Regions from separate parts of the Allobosea sp. LjRoot237 genome, predicted to be linked through region 2. Evidence: riboswitches for the same ligand, from Rfam matches in the RefSeq annotation. Region 2 holds a riboswitch; the other holds the start of a gene.

Region 1 (3,200 bases), on a different contig from region 2:
TCTGATCCTTGCAGGCGCGGCAGGGGAGGCACGCGCGCGACCACGCCCTTGCGAAACGAGACGGGTCTTTCTTTCCAGGGAACGATGCCGTTGGCGCTGGCGGCAAAGCTCTCCGCCGCGCCGACGATCTCGTCGAGATGAAGACCGGCGTCGAGATCACCGATCAGATAGGTCCATTTGCCGTCGGCCGCGAGCGCGATGGTGCAGGGCCGCTTGCAGACGGCGAGGCACTCGACCGGGATGACGGCGATGCCGCTGCCGGCCATGCGCTCGGAGAGCGCCGTCGCGAGGCCGATGCCGGGCTGGTCGTAACCCTCCGGCAGGTCCTCGCGCTGGCGCCGGCAGACGGTGCAGACATGGATGGTGCAGCCCGGCTCTTGCCGAGCTTCCGTCGCGAGGGCGAGATCGCCTTCGAGCATCGAAACGCCTCCTTGGATTGGCGCGGCCACAACCGGCCGCGCGAGGCGTCAGGCCACCGCAGCTGCGGCGCTACGGCGCGAAAGCCACGGCCAGAGCACACCGACGGCAAAGCCGGTGGCGAGCCAGAGCGCGGCCTGGATGGCGAGCGAGAGCGCGGCGAAATGCGCGGCGATCTCGGCCGGTACCTTGCTCTCCGGCGCGGCCGGGTGCGGCGCGCCGATCAGATGCGGCAGCAGCAGTGCCAGCACGGCGAGCGCCCGGGCCCAGGAGGCTTCGACCCGCAGGAACACGAAGAGCGCGCCGGCAGTGACCACGGCCGTCAGCAGCCACCAGAGCTGGCGTTGCTGCAGCTCGGCTGCGGCGGAGCCCGGTAGCTCAGGCGCCAGCCCCATCGCCGGAGCGAGCCCGAAGGCGAGGAAACCGCATATCGCCCAGGCGAGCGCCCGGCGCTGATCGATCTGTTCGTTCGCGGCGATCATCCCGGCGAGCAGCAGCGCAGCGAAGCCGATCGCGGTGGCGATCGTCACCAGGCTGGTGAAGGCGGTGCGCTGCAGGCCGTCCTGCGGCTTCCATTCGTGCTCGCCAGTGTGTTCCGCCCCGGCTTTCGGGTCGTTATGGGCGAGAATGATGCGGGCGTCGCCGGTGAAGGCGGCCTGCATCGGTGCGCCTTGCATGCGCAGCGCCGCCTCATAGGTCTCGGCCTTGAGGATCAGCGGGGTGGTGGTGACGTGCTGGAGTGCCGAGATCAGCAGCCCAGCCAAGAGCCCGGCCAGGATGCTGACCGTGAGAACACGCGTGACCATGTGCTTCCCCTCAATGGCAGGGGAAGGCGAGGCCGTGACGCGTGTCGTGCGCCGCGTTGTGGACGTTGGACGAGGCGGCGAAGCCGACGGTGTAGATCAGCACGAAGCCGAGGATCAGCGCGGCGGCAACGGCTTTCGCCCGTTCGGAGACGCTGGCCTGGCTGGTGACGGTAGCCGTATTCATCTTGGTTCACTTCCTGGCCACCCCACCGGCAGCCTGTTGGACGACATCGAACGACGGCAGGTCTCCTGGCTCACGGCTTGGTGTCCTGCTCCGCCTTCCCGGGAAACCCAGTGGCCGATGGCGCAGGACGCGCCGCTTACAGTTGCGGGGGCAGCCGCGGCATCGCACCGCGTTCCCTTTTCACCTCGTCACCGAGGCACCGTCAGGGATGATCATTAGCCATCGGGCAGGCACTGTGCAATGCAGTCACGTCATTCTCGGCCGGATCGAAGCGGAGGGCCGAGAATCTCCTGAAAGAGATGCTCGGGTCGAGCCTGAGCATGACGCGGAGACTGCGCCATGACCCTCCCCCCGCTCACCCTCGTCCTCGGCGGCGCCCGTTCCGGCAAGAGCCGCCATGCCGAGGCGCTGATCGAGGCGCTGCCAGGCCCCTGGACCTATATCGCTACGGCTCAGGCTTATGACGACGAGATGCGTGCCCGCATCGCCGAGCACCGCGCCCGCCGTTCCCGCGATTGGCAAACGGTCGACGCTCCGGTCGCCCTGCCCGAGGCGATCCGCAATGCCCGGGCGGGGCAACCCATCCTGGTCGATTGCCTGACGCTCTGGCTGACCAATCTCTTGCTCGCCGAGCGCGATATCGCGATCGCGACCGGCGAGCTCGTCGCAGCCTGCCGCGAGGCGACGGCACCGGTCGTGCTGGTCTCGAACGAGGTCGGCCTCGGCATCGTGCCGGACAATGCGCTTGCCCGGCGCTTCCGCGACGAAGCCGGCCGCCTGCATCAGCGCCTTGCGGCGCAGGCCGGACGCGTGGTCTTCATGGTCGCCGGATTGCCGACGCAGGTGAAGTAGAAGAGCGACATGATGACGGACGAGGCTGAGGACGCTGCCCGCCACAAGGCGAAGATGGCCAAGCGCAAGGCGGTGCAGGATGCCGAGGTCGCCAGCAAGACGCGCGAAAAGGGCCTGCTGATCGTCAACACCGGCCCCGGCAAAGGCAAGTCGACAGCCGCCTTCGGACTGATCCTGCGCGCGCTCGGCCATGGCTGGCGCATCGGTGTCGTGCAGTTCATCAAGGGCGCCTGGTCGACCGGCGAGCGCAAGGCGCTGGATGCCTTCGGCGACCAGGTTTCCTGGCATTCGATGGGCGAGGGCTTCACCTGGGAGACGCAGGACAAGGCCCGCGACATCGTCGCCGCGACTCGCGCTTTCGAGAAAGCGAAGGAGCTGATGTCCGATGACAGCATCCGGCTGCTGGTGCTCGACGAGCTCAACATCGCGCTCCGCTACGACTACCTGCCACTCGCAGACGTGGTCGCGGTGCTGCAGGGGCGCCGGACCGACCTGCACATCGTCGTCACCGGCCGTAACGCCAAGCCGGAACTCATCGAAGCGGCCGACCTCGTCACCGAGATGACCTTGATCAAGCACCACTTTGCCGCCGGCGTGAAGGCGCAGGAGGGGATCGAGTTCTGAAGCTGATTCCAGATAACCCGGGTCATCCCGGACGGAGCGAAGCGGAGATCCGGGATCCATTCCGGAGCCTTCCCGAAAGAGGTTCCGGAATGGGTCCCGGGTCTCCCTCCGATCGCCCGGGACGACAGTCCTCAGGGCATCGTCAGGGCAAAAATCGTCCCGATACCTGCAAGTCCCCAGAGCAGCAGGCAGGCTTGCCGGTAGAGGCGCAGCGCCCGCCTGATATCCGCGGCCGTCGCCTCGGCGCGGCCATCGCCCATCCAGCCATCGTCGACCCTGACAGCGCCATAGACGCGTGGTCCAGCCAATCGCAGCCC
Region 2 (3,200 bases):
GAGCCGCTCGGTCAGCCTGTTCGACCGGGCGATGTACTACGCCAATGGGCTCGATCCGGAGGATTTCGACCTGATCGTGGTGAAGTCGCCGCACACCGAATTCCACATGTTCGACCAGTGGTGCGCGCGCAATTTCAACGTCGACGCGCCCGGTGCGACCTCGGCGAACCTCCGGAGTCTCGGGCACCGCATCTGCGCCCGTCCCGTCTATCCGCTCGACGACAACGTCACCTTCGCGCCGCGCGCGACGATCTACGAACTGTGAGGACCAGGCCCGTGCCCAGGATCGAGGCTGTCGACTTCTTCTACCTCGCCATGCCCGTCGTCACCGACGAGGCCGATGGCAGCCAGGACGCGCTCTTGGTGCGGGTCGCCGCCGGCGGCCATGTCGGCTGGGGCGAATGCGAGGCGGCGCCGCTGCCGTCGATCGCCGCTTTTATCTGCCCGATGTCGCACGGGGTCTGCCGGCCCGTCGCCGATTCCGTCCTTGGCCAGAGGCTGGAGGGCCCCGAGGACATCGCCCGTATTGCTGCCGCGGTCGCCTACAACTCGATGGACCTGCTGCAGGCGCCGCATACCTTCTCCGGCGTCGAGATGGCATTGTGGGACATTCTCGGCAAATTGCGTTCCGAGCCGGTCTGGCGCCTGCTCGGCTATCGCCAGAGCCATCCCAAGACGCCCTATGCCTCGGTGCTGTTCGGCGACACGGCGCAGGAGACGCTCGAGCGCGCCCGCGATGCCAGGAAGCGGAGTTTCCGCGCCGCCAAGTTCGGCTGGGGGCCGATCGGCCGCGGCAGCGTCGAGGCCGATGCCGAGCATTTTGTCGCGGCGCGGGAGGGGCTGGGAGCGGACGGGATCCTGCTGGTCGATACCGGCCAGATCTTCATCGAGGATGTCGAACGCGCGGCCGCCCGCTTGCCGGCAATGGAAAAGGCTGAGGTCCTCTGGTTCGAGGAACCCTTTCACGCCAGCGCGCTCGACGCCTATGGCGCACTCGCCAGGCGCAGCCCAAAAGTACGTCTGGCTGGCGGCGAGGGCGCCCACAATGAATCGATGGCCAAGCAGCTGATCGACTATGGCGGCATCGGCTATGTCCAGATCGATTGCGGCCGGATCGGCGGAATCGGTCCCTCGAAGGCGGTGGCCGATTATGCGGTGGTGAAGGGCGTGACTTTCGTCAATCACACCTTCACCTCGCATCTCGCCCTCTCGGCCTCGCTGCAACCCTATGCCGGCCTCGTCGATCACGAGATCTGCGAATATCCGGTGATGCCGAAGCCGCTCGCCACGGCGATCTCCGCCAATCATCTGGAGCGCGACGCTCACGGGCAGGTCGCGGCGCCGGATGCGCCGGGCCTCGGCATCGAGGTCGCGACGACAGCGCTGAAAAGCTACCTTCAGGAGGTCGAGATCTCGGTCCAAGGCAAGCGGCTCTATAGCACGCCTAGCCTCTGAACGGTGCTTGACGATGTAGCGCCGCCTTATAGGGTGGGCGCGATCGAGGTTCTCCGGGTTGCTTCCGGAGCTAAGAGGGAATTCGGTGAGGCGCTGGGCATCGGACCGAAAAGTGGAATCCACTTTTCGGGTGAATCCGATGCCTCGACAAAGAGATAGATCGCCATTCTGCGTCCGATAGGACACATGGCGATCTGTGGCCAAAGCCGAGGCTGCCCCCGCAACTGTAAGCGGCGAGCCCTCCGTCCATCGTCCACTGGCGCCTAGCGCGCCGGGAAGGCCGGGCGGAGTCAGCGTCGACCCGCGAGCCAGGAGACCTGCCCCGATCGTTGAAGACGTCTTTCGGGCGGGGTGTCCCGGAGGTGTGCATCGGTGGCGGTCGTCCGAGACCGCCATCTGTCCACATCCCCTGCGCAGCTCCCATCCGTCATCTCGGGGAGCGATGAAGCCCATGTTCATGACGACCGCCATGCGCGCGACCGCGCAGAGCTTGACGGCTGCGTGCAGCCAATCCTATCAGGGATGCAACATTGTTACATCTAAGGTTGCTCCTGTGCCGACCATTCGCTGTCTTCGATTGCCGGCCGCGGCACTCCTCGGCACCCTACTTGTGGGCGCAGCCTCTGCCGCGCCGACGCAGTATCCGCTGACGCTGGAGAACTGTCGCGAGAGCGTGACCTTCGCCGCGCCGCCCAAGCGCGTCGTCGCGATCGGCCAGACGCAGGCGGAGATTCTCTACGCGCTCGGTCTCGGCGACCGTGTCGTCGGCACCGCAGTCTGGTTCTCGCCCGTCGCCAAGCCCTATGAGGCGGTCAACGCCAAGGTGAAGCGTCTCGCCGACAATGATCCGAGCTTCGAGGCGGTGCTGGCGCAGGAGCCCGATCTCGTCACTGCGATGTTCGAGTGGCATGTCGGACCCAACGGCATCGTCGGCAAGCGCGACCAGTTCGCCAAGGTGAAGGTGCCGACCTATGTCTCGCCGACCGATTGTGTCGGCAAGGACAATTCCGGCGCCGGCGACGGTGTGCGGACGCAGATGTTCACGATGGAGCTGGTCTATCGCAACATCCGCGAGTTCGGGCAGATCTTCGACGTTGCCGATCGGGCCGATAAACTCGTGGCCGAGCTCAAGGCGCGCGAGGAGAAGGCGGTCCAGGCGGTGGCGAACGTCAAGGCCAAGGACGTGCCGGTCGTGGTCTGGTTCTCCAGCAAGGACATCAAGGGCGACGGCTTCATGGCCGGCAAGAACGGCGTGCCCGCCTATATCCTGTCGAAGCTCGGCGCCCGCAACATCATCAGCACCAATGAGGAATGGCCGCTGGTCGGCTGGGAGAGCATCGCCGCCGCCAACCCCGCTGTAATCGTCACGGTGAAGATGGAGCGCCGCCGCTTTCCGGCTGACGATATCGAGAAGAAGCTCGACTTCCTGAAGACCGATCCCGTCGCCAGCAAGCTCGATGCGGTGAAGAACAGCCGCGTCGTCATTATGGATGTCGGTGCGACCCGCGCCGGTCTCGACACGGTCGATGGCATCGAGACACTCGCCAAGGCAATCGCCGGCTTCGGCCTTTCTCCTTGAGCCACGCCGTCTACGGCCCCAACTGGCCGGCGCGAATCGCCATCGCGCTGGCGTCCCTGCTGGCGCTCACCGTCTCGGTGGCGCTGGCGGTGACGATCGGCGAGATGCGCATCCCGCTGGAGACGGCGCTGCGGGCGCTCGGCAACGGGCTGTTCGACCTCGATTT

Evidence for each region. A riboswitch is a leader RNA that binds a small molecule or an ion and turns the genes downstream of it on or off. The one in region 2 is predicted to bind cobalamin.
Region 1: another riboswitch for cobalamin. It lies ahead of ACSQ24_RS24195 (CbtB domain-containing protein); the one in region 2 lies ahead of ACSQ24_RS27935 (ABC transporter substrate-binding protein).

The regions. Positions count from the first base shown of each region.
Region 1 is NZ_CAXUQP020000001.1:4,977,986-4,981,185, reverse strand. It holds gene ACSQ24_RS24205 (DUF1636 family protein) at 1-419, opposite strand, end outside; gene ACSQ24_RS24200 (CbtA family protein) at 468-1,223, opposite strand; gene ACSQ24_RS24195 (CbtB domain-containing protein) at 1,234-1,407, opposite strand; cobalamin riboswitch at 1,446-1,625, opposite strand; gene cobU (bifunctional adenosylcobinamide kinase/adenosylcobinamide-phosphate guanylyltransferase) at 1,747-2,259, shown strand; gene cobO (cob(I)yrinic acid a,c-diamide adenosyltransferase) at 2,272-2,883, shown strand; gene cbiB (adenosylcobinamide-phosphate synthase CbiB) at 3,015-3,200, opposite strand, start outside.
Region 2 is NZ_CAXUQP020000002.1:71,919-75,118, reverse strand. It holds gene ACSQ24_RS27945 (M81 family metallopeptidase) at 1-265, shown strand, start outside; gene ACSQ24_RS27940 (mandelate racemase/muconate lactonizing enzyme family protein) at 277-1,455, shown strand; cobalamin riboswitch at 1,485-1,794, shown strand; gene ACSQ24_RS27935 (ABC transporter substrate-binding protein) at 2,018-3,034, shown strand; gene ACSQ24_RS27930 (FecCD family ABC transporter permease) at 3,031-3,200, shown strand, end outside.